DNA from 3 places in the Pseudoalteromonas sp. PSi26 genome. Region 1 is predicted to be linked to each of the others. Evidence: predicted binding sites of a transcription regulator. Region 1 holds the regulator's gene; each other region holds the start of a gene.

Region 1 (4,564 bases):
AGCTACAAAGGCCGTGAAGTTGTAAAAAATGTGGGCTTAGAAGTTAAAGCTGGCAGTATTGTAGGCTTGCTTGGGCCAAACGGCGCAGGTAAAACAACAACCTTTTACATGATTGTAGGCTTAGTCCCTAGCGACAAAGGCAAAATATCTATCGACGAGAATGATATTACGCTTTTACCTATGCATAGTCGTGCTAGATTAGGCATTGGCTACTTACCACAAGAGTCGTCTATATTTAGAAAGCTAACGGTGTATCAAAACTTAATGGCTATTTTAGAAACTCGAAAGGGGCTCACTAAGCAAGCCAGAGAAGATACACTGAATAATCTATTAGATGAATTTAGCATTCAACACATTCGCGACAGCAAAGGTATGGCATTATCGGGCGGAGAACGTCGTAGAGTGGAGATTGCACGTGCTTTAGCTGCAGATCCAAAGTTTATTTTGTTAGACGAACCATTTGCCGGTGTTGACCCTATCTCAGTATTAGATATTAAAAAAATTATTGAACACCTAAAAAACCGTGGTATTGGCGTATTAATAACAGACCACAATGTGAGAGAAACCCTTGATGTTTGTGAAAAAGCCTACATTGTTTCTCATGGGGAACTGATTGCTTCTGGTACCCCTGAACACGTATTAAATGATAAAACTGTACGCGATGTATATTTAGGCGAGCAATTTAGGCTGTAACATTTACGCCTTATTTATAAGCATCTGCTAGTATTAATTATAACAACTTAAAAGGATTGTTAGAGATACATGAGGCAATCACTACAGCTGCGCATGGGCCAGCAACTTACAATGACACCTCAGTTGCAACAGGCTATTCGCTTGCTGCAATTAAGCACATTGGATCTTCAGCAAGAAATACAAGAAGCGCTCGACAGCAACCCATTACTTGAGGTTGAGGAGCAAGACTATGCCGATGACCTTGCGGGCAAAAATGAGCAAAAAGCGGATAACGATGAAGTTACAGTAAGCGCATCTGCCGATGAAGCCCCCAGCGAGTTCGAACAAGACAGTGGTGAAGCCCTTGCTAAAGATACCGTAAGTGACGACATGGCAATGGACGTTAGCTGGGATGAGTACATGAGTGCAGCCCCTGCATCCTCTTCAGGCCCAATGCCTGAAGATGAGTCTATATATCAGGGCGCATCAACTGAAACGCTTCACGAGTACTTAATGTGGCAATTACAATTAACGCCATTTAGCCCTACAGATGAAGCCATTGCTATTGCAATAGTTGAAGCGGTGGATGATTCAGGCATACTGACACTCAGTTGCGAAGAGATTTTAGAGAGCTTTAATCAAGATAACGACGATGACGTTGAGGTTGAACTTGATGAAATAGAGGCGGTTTTAAAGCGCATTCAGCTATTTGACCCAGTGGGTATTGCAGCACGAAGCTTACAAGAATGTTTATGTATTCAGTTAAATCAGTTTGATAAAGGCACCCCTTTTATTGATGAAACAAAAATGATTTTAACCGAGCACATAGATTTGTTAGCTGCTCGCGACTACCGTACATTAATGAAAAAAACGAAGCTCAAAGAAGATGAGCTTAAAGAAGTAATGACACTTATTCATACGCTTAATCCAAAGCCTGCAGACACAATAGTGCGAGAAGAGTCTGAGTATGTAATACCTGATGTGTCGGTTAAGAAAATTAAAGGCCGCTGGGTAGTTGAACTAAACCCAGACAGCATGCCAAAAATTCGTGTAAACAGTCAGTATGCTGCAATGTCGCGTACAGTTAAATCGAGCGGTGATAGCCAATTTATTCGCTCACATTTACAAGAAGCTAAATGGTTTATAAAAAGTTTAGAAAGCAGAAACGACACGCTTTTAAAAGTGACAAACTGTATTGTAAAGCAACAACAAGGCTTTTTTGAACACGGCCCAGAAGCCATGAAACCTATGGTTTTAAATGATGTTGCCGAAATGGTAGAAATGCACGAATCAACAATTTCGCGTGTAACTACTCAAAAGTATATGCACACACCGCGTGGAATATTTGAGCTTAAATACTTTTTCTCAAGCCACGTAAGCACCGAAAATGGTGGGGAATGTTCATCTACAGCGATACGTGCACTTATTAAAAAATTAATCGCAGCAGAAAACTCAGCAAAACCATTGAGTGATAGCAAAATTGCGGATATATTGGCTGAGCAAGGAATTAAAGTAGCAAGACGTACAATCGCAAAATATCGCGAATCTCTTGCTATTCCACCGTCAAATCAGCGAAAGAGCCTGATTTAAGACGCTAAACAAAGAGGGTAATGCTTATGCAACTAAATTTAACTGGTCGTCATGTAGAACTAACTGATTCATTAAGAGACTATATAAATACCAAATTTGCGAAGCTAGAAAGGCACTCTGATCATATTAATAATGTTCATGTCATTCTTGATATAGAAAAATTAAATCAAAAAGCAGAAGCAACTATTCATGTAAGTGGTGCTGAACTATTCGCATCCACTGAACATCAAGATATGTATGCAGCGATTGATTCACTGATTGACAAGCTTGACCGTCAAGTCATTAAACACAAAGAGAAGCTTGCTCGACACTAATATGATGAAACTAAGTTCACTTATATGCCAGGACTGCAGCAAAGCTGCGGTCCTTTTTAATAGTAAAAAAAGAATTTTAGAGTTTATTAGCGAGCTTGCTCACGATAAATTACCGTATTTGTCTCAACAGGATATTTTAGGCGCCTTGTTAACTCGCGAAAAGCTAGGTAGCACAGGAATAGGAAGAGGCATAGCTATTCCACATGGTCGAATGAGCGGCGCACAAGAACCTTTAGCATTGGTGTTAGTAAGTGAAACACCGATTAACTTTGATGCTATAGACAATCGACCTGTTGATATTTTTGTTGCACTCATCGTACCTGATGGTGATAACCAGCAACACTTAAAGACGCTAGCAACGATAGCTGATAAACTAAAAAATAAAGAATTTTGCAAGCAGCTACGCTGTGCTAAATCGGACGCCGAGCTGTATCAAATTATTGTTGACCAATCTTAATAAATTTAAAAGGTGATTAATGGAGTTGATTATCATAAGTGGCCGTTCTGGTTCTGGTAAGTCGGTTGCTTTACGCGTTGTTGAAGATCTAGGTTATTATTGCGTAGATAACATCCCCGTAAATTTATTACCTTCTTTGGTAAGAAGCGTTTCTGATAACTACGATAAAATTGCAGTTAGTATTGATGTGCGAAATTTGCCAAAAGAGCAAGATGAATTTAATCACATCATTGAATATTTACCGGGTTTTACAAAACCAACACTATTTTATTTAGACAGTGAAGATCAAACATTAATAAAACGTTTTTCAGAAACAAGACGCTTGCACCCTTTATCAATCGATTCGCTACCACTTGATTTAGCTATAAAAAAAGAAAAAGAACTACTTGATGTGCTAACTACTCGTGCCGATTACATTATTGATACTAGCGATTTGAGTGTTCATCAACTCGCTGAATCAATTCGTGAAAAAATATTAGGTAAAAAAGACAAGCAGCTAATTGTCACATTTGAATCATTTGGTTTTAAACATGGCATTCCTAAAGAAGCAGATTACGTATTTGATGCACGCTTTTTACCTAACCCGCACTGGGAACCTGAACTAAAGCCACTCAATGGTTTAGACCAGCCAGTAAAAGATTATTTAGCTAGCCACAGCATTGTTCAAAAATTCACATGGCAAATACAAACCTTTGTGCAAACATGGCTACCTCATTTAGAACGCAATAACCGTAGCTACTTAACGATTGCTATTGGTTGTACTGGCGGACAACATCGCTCTGTATATTTAGCGCAAACAATTGGTGAAAGCTTTGCTGTTACGCATCCCAATGTAAAAATACGCCACAGAGAACAAGAAAAATAATTTACATAAACTAATAACCTGTTCAGCTTCGATAGAGTAATGTATGCGTATAGAAGACACTTTTTTAATACAAAATAAATTGGGGCTACATGCCAGGGCTGCGACAGTATTAGCCCAACTCGCTGTTAAATTTGATGCCTCAATCACTTTATTTCAAGATGACAAAGAAGCTGCTGGTGATAGTGTATTAGCACTGATGCTACTTGAAAGTAGCCAAGGTAAAGAAGTTAAAGTGGTATGTGAAGGACCTGATGCAGAACAAGCTTTAAATGCTATTGGAGAGCTTATTTCGCAACGATTTAATGAAGAAGAGTAGCGTTAATTTTTAACATTTAGATAAAATAACTATAATCAAAATAACTGGCTGCTAGGTCGTACTCCCCCACCCACTAGGTAACAGTTACAGTATATATAAAGGACGCCAATGCCCGAAGCTTTTGAACAAGACTACCCACTACAACAACTAAAGCAAGTGACTAAGTCACTTAATAGTGGCCAGTTTGTTCAAGTTAGACGCATGCTCGCAAAAACAGCCCCATGTGATACGGCTTTATTACTAGAATCCTCTCCACATAAAATTCGCCGATTACTTTGGCAACTTGTTGACCCTGATGTTCAAGGTGATGTACTAGAAGAATTATCAGAAGACGTACGTTTGGGCATCAT
Region 2 (4,564 bases), on a different contig from region 1:
ATAAATAACGAACGCAGTCTATGTTTGTATAAAGCCAAAAAGTTGTTTACTTAGGCAAGTAATAACTAGACCAATGACCCTTATTCTTAGCCGAACAACATGAACGAGAAAAAAAGAGACAGAACAGATACAAAAAAGCAGCATTCAATAAAATAAAATGCTGCTGAAGGGATGTTAAATATAGTGAGTTAATTGCGGGTTATTTAACGTGTTTAAAGGTAAATAATTGATAACCTTCTAGCTCAGGAACTAACGTTACTAGCTGCTCTTCTTGTTTTGCAATTTCAGCAAAATTACCGCATAAAGAATTAGCTCGTTGCTCTAAATTGTTCGCGTGTAACTCTACTTTCTCTTCAATTTGTGCGCCCATATTTTCCATGCGTTCTTCGAATGCATCCATATCGCCGCCAGAACCTAATAACTCCGATCCAAGCGCGACCAGTATACTACCCATAGATTGCATGACTGCTGATTCAACGGCTGTTTCTATTTGTTTTTCAAACTGATGCTCAAAGTTTTCACCAAATTGGTTAAAACTTTGCTGGCCCATAACAAAGGTGCCTTCTTTATAAAACGTGTTTTCTACTTCTAAGCGTATATCGTCCATTAATGATGACATATCGTCTAAGCCATTAATGTTAAAAGCATTACCGACTTCTTCCAAAGCAACACCGGCGATTTTTACGCCGTCTAATGCAATATTAGCGACTTCGGGTAGCTGTATACGTAAGCTATCAGAGTATTGAGTAAGAGCTTGGCGTTGTGAGTTATTAAGCGCTACAAACTCACCGTTTACCATTAAATCGCCATTGCTGTTGAATTGCATAGCTTGGTTTTTTGCTGTAAAAATTTCTAGTTCGTTTGGCTTGATGCGAACGTCATTTTTAAACTCTACGTCGCATTGATCGTTGCTAAATGAAATTGTTGAATCATTATCGTTGTTTGCCATAGCAACAGGTGTACAGATTAATGCGCTAACTAATAGTAATTTTTTCATGTGATGACTCTATTTTTTGTTGATAACAAATAACTAATAACAAGTTTGGTGCCACTATTTTTTTATCAATAAAAGCAATGGTTTGTGTTTTTTACTGGGGTTAAAGGTCTGTTTTATTTTTATTATTAGACTATATTTTGGTGAAATTCACCAACGAATATAAATTTATAAAAAATTTTTATCGATACGATAAAAAACTCTCACTTTCCACAATTGCAATTTAGCGCTATTTATTCACATTAATGACATGAAGACTATTTACTATGGCTTTGTGGCTTTACTTTGATGCTAATTTGCACAGCATATTGGTGTTAAATTTTTTAATTCACCAATTACATTAAATAAAGCGTAATTGGTCTCAAACACTTTATGGAGTGGGTTGTGGGTAAGACATTTAGTTACGATGCGCTAGATGATGATTTTGTTGAAGACGAATACGAAATGGTCGGTCGTAATCAACACGATAAAAACAAGCAAAAGGTTAAGAAAAAGTTGGAAGACTACCTTGAGCAAAAACGCTTGCGTAAAAATCTAGGCGAAGATGACTTAAGCGATTACATCGATTAAATCGCACTAGTATAAATACAATACCAATTAATAACGGCGGCTAAGTGCACAAAAAAGTGCGCTTAATCGGCTGTTACATTGGCAATAAAGAGGCTATGTGCCTCTTTATTACTTTTTACTGCGTGCTTTTTGCCTTACTTAATGCTTTTTGTATAGTGAGCTCTATCTTTTCTGGCTTAGTAAAAGGGGCATAGCGCTTAATTGGCGTGCCATCGGCTGCAATTAAAAACTTAGTGAAATTCCATTTTATTTTTCGAGTTAAAAATCCCGGTAATGCTGACTTTAAAAATCGAAATACAGGGTGTGCATTTTTACCATTCACATCAACTTTGTCTGTTATTAAAAAGCTGACTCCGTAATTTATCAAGCACCCTTGCTCTATTTGCGACCTATCTCCAGGCTCTTGTTGGCCAAATTGATTGCACGGAAATCCTATAATCACAAGTCCTTGACTGGCGTACTTTTCATGAAGCGCTTGTAAAGATGCGTACTGGTAGGTAAATCCGCATTTACTTGCAGTATTAACAATGAGTACAACTTTTCCCTCAAAGTCATCAAAGTTAATAGGTTGGCCCTGTAGACTTGTTGCGCTTAATTGATGAAACTTTTGCATGGTGGCTTCTTATTATTGTTGTTAGGCATACTTTAACGCGGTAAAGGTTTTACATAAAGTATAAAGTTTATTCGTGACGCGAGACATGTGACCTAACGGCCTTGGTATAGCCTGAGCTAAATTTTGCGTATTGCTTCTACCTAATTCCACATCCTTGTAGGTGAAAAATAATAAACAATCCTCAGGCCGCTAAAACTTAACTTTAGAGGTTAATAAACCCTAATTTAAAATTAGAAACAAACCCATACCGGCAAGTGTTGTGTAATAAATGTTATGTGTTTTATAGGCTACAATAATGGCTACAATAGCGGCGCTTAAGTAAGGGTTTTGCCAATGCAGGTTTATGCCTTCTTTACCCAAAAATACAATAGGAACCCAAATAGCGGTAAGCACGGCAGGTGCACTAAAGCTTAAAAATTGCTGCATTTTAGGGCCCACTTTAAAAGGTAATGCACGGTGTAAAAATAAATAACGCGTAAAAAACGTAATGCAGGCCATGAGTAAAATAGTGGTCATCATGTTTTATTGTCCTTTTTCGCTGTTAGCCTTGCCGTTGTATAACCTGCACTCATTGCTAATAATGCGGAGCACACTAGCCATAATTCAAACCCTGTGCTTTTTAACCACGTAGCAGTAATACCTGCCACAATAACAGTCACCAAAGAGGCGGTATTTTTAATACCTGGAATAACTAAGGCGATAAAAGTAGCTGCAATTGCAAAGTCGAGTCCTAAATTAGTTAAATCAGGAAGCATAGAACCAGCAACAATGCCTATTAATGTCCATATATTCCATGCGATGTAAAAACTAAAGCCTGCACTAAGCGCATAAACTAAACGCACTTTTGTGCGATAAGCTTTGCGGTGATGAGAAAACGCAAATAATTCATCGGTTAATACAAAGCTAACAGGTAGGCGCCATCGCATTGGTTGATCTATGACTTTATGCCTAACAGCAAGTCCATATAAAAAATGCCGAGAGCTAATTATAAACGTAGTGAATAATATGGTAAGTAAGGGGGTGTTACCCGCCATAAGTTCAATAGCGACAAGTTGAGCTGAACCTGCAAAAACCAGTAACGACATGGCTTGTGTTTCAAGAGCTGTAAATCCATTTTGAATAGCTAAAGAGCCGCAGAGTATTCCCCATGGAATAACGGCTAAGCAAAGCGGAAGCATATCTAAAAAGCCTTTTATTATCGCTTTTTTAACTGGTTGCATAGCATTTACCTTGCTGGCTTGTAGAATGGCAGATAATGACACCTTATTATGAGGTTGATGAGCATTTTAATAATACTGTTTTTTTGAGGGTAAACACAATGACGACGATAAAAGTATGGGATGGGTTTATACGGTGTTTTCATTGGCTGTTAGTCATAAGTATTGCCGTTTTATATTTTAGTGTAGAAGAAGGCATGATTGAGCTGCATTTTGTTGCCGGGTTTTTTACTTTAGCGCTCATTGTTACGCGAATAGTATGGGGGATTGTGGGTAGCCGAACAGCAAAATTAAGTGGTTTGTTTCACTCACCTAAGGCTGTGTTAAAGGGGCTTAAAAAACCGATTGACACCATTGGACACTCTGCTCCTGGTAGCTATATGGTTATTGCTTTTTTTACGCTTATATCAACGCAATTAATTACCGGGTTGATGAGTAGTGACGGTATTTTAACTGACGGCCCGCTTGTTGAATATGTATCGAGTGATACGGTAGATTTTGCTAATTGGCTGCATCACCTCAATTTTGACATATTACTGTATGCAATAGGCTTGCATTTAGCGGCAATTGTTGTGTACAAAATTAAAGGTAAGCCTTTAGTAAAAGCAATGATTACTGGAGAAAAAGCATCAAAATCAAACGGTGTACAAAGCTCCGTAACTAAGTCGCCTTGGCTCGCGTGGGCTATATTTGCAGGCTTACTGCTTATACTCGCATTTACTTGGGGGCAAGAGCCTTTACAGTACTTATTTGGATAAATTTAGCTTTTAAAGTGATTCTTAATTACTGGTTTTAAATCTCGGTTACATTCTTTTGTTTGATTGTTAGGGAGTGGGTACTTATAATTAGCACTTCCTTGGCAAGTGAATGGTTTGCAGTATTACTTGTTATTGGTGCTTGTTGTTTATTCATAATGAATAAACTATATCACTCTTAAGGTGTAGCCGTGTTTATGCATACGTCGTTGGCCTGCGGGGAATGGTCAACAATTGGTTGCTTAAATCATCACACTCAATTATTTATTGGTGATGTGGTGAAAGTAACTTTTTATGACATGCAAGGAGAGCTAATTAGCTTATCGTTTGATTTTAAAATTACTTCATTTGAACAAGGGGAGCCTCACGCTTGGCCGCGTTTGATAGCAGAATACATTAATGTTCATATTCCTTT
Region 3 (4,564 bases), on a different contig from region 1:
TATCAGTACAATAATAACGAGGGCACCCAGTACCAAGCGGATTATTTTCATAAACCAGTCTTGTTCCCAAAGCGGCACACTAATATCAAAATCAGTTGCTTCGCGAACAAACGGAACCGTTACCACTTCAAGTGCATCACCACGCTGCATATCAAAACCAACGCCACCTTGTAATAAACGACGAATATTTGACAGTTCTTCCACTGAGCGCGGTGTCATTGTGGTTTCACCGTTTTCACCTACTTTTGGAATGTAGTCAACGGCCACCGACACGCTTATTCTACGTATCACACCTGTTTGCTGGCGCTTATGTGAGATAGTTGTATCTAACTCATAGTTACGCGTCGCTTCTTTATGCGTTCTTGATGGTGAAGTTGCACTACCTGCTCCACCTTGTCCTGCAACTTCAGGGATATTAGAGTTTACTGGAGGCTGATTCGTCAGTGCACCAGGTATACCTACTGCTAAACCACCTATATTATTTTCTTCGAATGTGGTTTCGCTTCTTACTGCTGGTAAATCTGGATTGTAGCGTTTTTGCGTCTCCTCAACAGCACTAAAGTCCATACTTAAATCAACTTGTGCAGTGTAATTTGCAAGCCCTACAACAGGTATTAAAATACTGTCTATTTTTTCAAGATATTCTTGTTCACGCTTGCGCTCTATGTCGTATTCTTTACGTGAACGTGCAGCAAGCGATGTTTGCGAGCCTGAATTTAATAAACGACCATTTTGATCCGTTACTGTTACACGAGCCGGCTCTAAACCTTGTACAGCTGATGCAACCATATCAACCACTGAGTCGACCTCTTCGCTATCTAACGAACGCCCACGCTTAAGAGTAAGCACAACAGTAGCTGAAGGCTTTTTTTCTCTGCGAGCAAATACATTTTCTTTTGGAATGGCAAGTAACACACGTGCACGCGTAATATTATTAAGCTCTTCAATTGTGCGCGCTAACTGTTGCTCACGACCATGCTTTAAGCGTTCACGCTCTAAACGCTGACTTACACCAAACCCCATGTCTTGCATGATGATATCTGACCCCGATGTAGGGCCTTGCTCTAGCCCTTCGCGAGTCATTAAAAGTTTAATATTTTGGTACTCAGTTTCAGGGACGAGCACTACATTTCCATCTACTTGATATTCAATTTTTTGTGCATCTAAAAAGTCGAGCGTTTCAATAAGCTCTTCTGTCTGCATTTTACCAAGCGGGCGCATATCTGGCTGACGTGCCCAAATAATAATAAATATAGCTATCGCTAAACAAATGCCTAAAGCAATAACTAAAGTTACTTGGCGCAATAAATCAACGCCATTTAGCGAACTTAAGTAGCCTGATTTCTGTTCTTGTTGATCGTCGCCATCACTATGGTCCATTTCACCAGTAGCAAGAGCCAGATCGGTTGATTGATTAGATTGCGCCACAATAATTCTCCACTACCTAGTTAAACAGGCATGTTCATGATTTCTTTGTAAGCTTCAACAAGTTTGTTACGAACCTGCACTGTTGCTTCAAATGCAACTGACGATTTTTGAGAAGCAATCATCGCTTCAGCCAAAGAAACGCTTCTGTCGCCTGTTTCTACTGCCACTACTTTTTGTTTAGCGTCTTGCTGTAAACCGTGCACAGTATTAATTGCATCCGATAGCATATCGCCAAATTGAGCGGTTGATGAGGCTTGTGCTTTTACTGGCAGTCGTTCAACTTGATTACTACGACCAGCCTCTAAAGCCATTGATTGCATTTCTTGAAGTACAGCGCTATTTTGAATTTTCATAATTTGTCTCTGACAATGCAGTTAACTCTTAATATAGATAAAGCACAAACCATGCCAAATAATAAACACTTAAATTTCAATAGCTTAAAGTTTAATTTTGTGAGTCAGAGTTTTGACAGCCCTAAATTCAATAGCTAAATTCAATAGCTAAATTTAGGGCTAAATGTGAGGCTATGCAGGAAGTGAAATACCTAAGTCGCGCATTTGCGCTAGTTTATAACGTAGAGTACGAGGGCTTATACCTAACGTTTCAGCGACATCTTTTCGCTTACCTTGGCACCTTGCTAACGTTTCTAAAATAATGCGATGCTCTTTATCTTTTAGTTCATCCTTATAGCTTCCCGTATCAACAGCTAATAAGTCTTGTTTTGGCGGCTCTACCAATGATGACTTTTCATCATAATAAGCAGAGCTAGTAGGGCCATGCTCAGTACTTTTATCAGTAGTGTTCGCGTGAGACTGATTAGCACTTTGTGTGCTAATCGATGTAGGCGTCATTACAAAATCTGTTGCGGCTATGTTTTCAATGAAAATAGCATGCTCATTAATAGTATTACCAGTCCTAAGTATAAGCGCACGTTGTATAACGTTATCAAGCTCACGCACATTACCTGGCCAAGAGTGAGCAAGTAATTTTTTCTCTGCGCCACTATCGAGGTAAGCCATAGGCTCTTTGCTTTTGCTTAAATGACGTTCAATTAAATGTTTAGCCAATACAATAATATCCCCTGGGCGCTGATTGAGCGGTCGCCACATTAACGGAAACACGTTAAGTCTGTAATATAAATCTTCTCTAAATTGATTCTCGCTTACCGCTTCTTTTAGGTCACGGTTACTTGTTGCAAGTATGCGTACATCTAACTGAATTGTTTTTCTTCCACCTAAGCGCTCCACTTCGCGCTCTTGCAAAACGCGTAATAACTTAGCTTGTAGTCCGAGATCCATTTCAGTTATTTCATCAAGCAATATAGTTCCGCCTTGCGCTTGCTCAAACTTACCCGGGCATGCTTGAATTGCACCTGTAAACGCGCCTTTCTCATACCCAAATAAAGTTGCTTCTAGCATGTTTTCAGGAATTGCTGCACAGTTAATTGCAACAAACGGCTCATCGCATCGATTCGATTTATCATGTATATAGCGAGCTAACACTTCTTTACCAGAACCGCTAGGACCAAGCACCATAACACTTGCATCGGAACGTGCTACTCTATTTGCCAATTCTAATAACTGAATACTACTTGGGTCGGCAACAATAGGACCATCTGTCTCTTTTGCTTTTTCAGGTAAGTAGCGGCTTACCATATTGAGCAAAACTTCAGGTGCAAACGGCTTTGCCATGTAATCAATCGCACCTAAGCGCATCGCTTCAACGGCATCATCTATGGTGGCGTACGCCGTCATCATTAAAACAGGTAGCTCAGGGTGGTTAAGCTTAATACTTCGTAATAAATCTAAACCACTCATAGTCCCCATTTGTACATCACTCACCACCAGCGAAAATTGCTCTTTTTTAAGCAAAAGCATGGCTTGCTCTGCACAATTAGCCGCAATGCATTCAATCCCCGACATTTCGAGTGTATCAATTAAGGCTTCACGAAGCCCTGCATCATCTTCTACAACTAAAATAGTGTTACTCATAATGATTCCTCTAATTTAGATGCGGTGCGAATAGGTAAAAGCAAACTAAAGCATGCTCCACCGCCTTTATTATTAGTCACGTCAACACGCCCTTGATGTGCGTTTGCAACTGAACTCACAACAGCAAGCCCTAATCCCGTACCTTGACTTTTAGTGGTATAAAACGGTTCAAATATTTTTTCTGCTTGAGTTAAATCAATACCTGGGCCGTTATCGGATACACTGATACGAACAAAATCTGGATTTTGCTCGTCAGTCGCAGCACTTAATTTTACTTCAGCGCCTGCCCCAATGACTTGGATACTGTTATGGATTAAATTTTGAATTGCGCTGGCAATAGCTGATTTATTGCCTGTTATTTGAATATCTGGCTCTGGGAGGTTAACAGCTAAATGACTGTCATTTAGCGTCACCATAGCATCAGCACCCGCTTTAACCTCACTGAGTAACTGCTGCATAGACACTTGCTCAACAACTTGCTGGTCGCCACTTTTGGCAAAAAGCAACATATCGTTTACTTGAGTTTCTAAATCTTTTAAGCGTGACATTAACTTGCTTTGAAAATTATCGCGAGATGCCTCAGGTAAGCGCTTAGAGCCTAAATTAGCAGCATAAAGCATAGCCGCTGAAAGCGGCGTGCGGACCTGATGCGCAAGAGACGCCACCATTTTACCCAACGCACTAAGGCGCTGCATGTGGGCAACACGCTTTTGCAAACGGCGTGTTTCACTTAAATCGGTCATTAAAATAAGTTGCCCCGGCTCAGGAGCTAACGCTGTTATATCAAGCTTTATTAACCGTCCATCTTTTAGTGACACTTCGTGGCCATCGTCCTGGTGGGGTCTAAAAGAGCGCTGAATTACATTAAACCACTTCTCGCCCTCTAAAGGCTCACCCAACATATCAATCGCTATTTGATTGGCCTTTGCAATCATTCCTTTACCATCAAGCACAACCACACCTGCGGGCATGGTATCAACTAAATGTGAAAGCCAACTTGCTTGCTGACGCAGATCGCTTAATTCACCTATGTACTCCTCTTGAAGTAAACATGGGTTATACTGATTTGCAGAAACAAATTGTGGTTTTAGCACGCTCGCAAGGGCCATAATCAAATCTCGAATTTGTATAGATATAGAGCTTAA

The links. The regulator sigma-54, encoded in region 1, starts transcription at its own class of promoters, with help from an activator protein. The targets are predictions, from matches to a motif close to GTTGGCACGNNNNTNGNNT.
Region 2: ACFI34_RS16690 (YggN family protein) is a predicted target of sigma-54. The motif match lies at 1,035-1,053, and genes of this name have one in related genera.
Region 3: fliE (flagellar hook-basal body complex protein FliE) is a predicted target of sigma-54. The motif match lies at 1,822-1,840, and genes of this name have one in related genera.

The regions. Positions count from the first base shown of each region.
Region 1 covers NZ_JBHNYT010000016.1:73,395-77,958, reverse strand. Annotated here, with positions in the region: gene lptB (LPS export ABC transporter ATP-binding protein) at 1-693, shown strand, start outside; gene ACFI34_RS15935 (RNA polymerase factor sigma-54) at 763-2,262, shown strand; gene hpf (ribosome hibernation promoting factor) at 2,289-2,576, shown strand; gene ptsN (PTS IIA-like nitrogen regulatory protein PtsN) at 2,581-3,033, shown strand; gene rapZ (RNase adapter RapZ) at 3,053-3,898, shown strand; gene ACFI34_RS15915 (HPr family phosphocarrier protein) at 3,942-4,214, shown strand; gene mgtE (magnesium transporter) at 4,323-4,564, shown strand, end outside.
Region 2 covers NZ_JBHNYT010000018.1:49,486-54,049, reverse strand. Annotated here, with positions in the region: gene ACFI34_RS16690 (YggN family protein) at 200-997, opposite strand; gene ACFI34_RS16685 (PA3496 family putative envelope integrity protein) at 1,379-1,564, shown strand; gene ACFI34_RS16680 (glutathione peroxidase) at 1,680-2,177, opposite strand; gene ACFI34_RS16675 (AzlD domain-containing protein) at 2,397-2,696, opposite strand; gene ACFI34_RS16670 (AzlC family ABC transporter permease) at 2,693-3,397, opposite strand; gene ACFI34_RS16665 (cytochrome b/b6 domain-containing protein) at 3,496-4,152, shown strand; gene ACFI34_RS16660 (chitin-binding protein) at 4,347-4,564, shown strand, end outside.
Region 3 covers NZ_JBHNYT010000002.1:285,866-290,429, reverse strand. Annotated here, with positions in the region: gene fliF (flagellar basal-body MS-ring/collar protein FliF) at 1-1,428, opposite strand, end outside; gene fliE (flagellar hook-basal body complex protein FliE) at 1,449-1,781, opposite strand; gene ACFI34_RS03365 (sigma-54-dependent transcriptional regulator) at 1,953-3,419, opposite strand; gene ACFI34_RS03360 (sensor histidine kinase) at 3,416-4,528, opposite strand.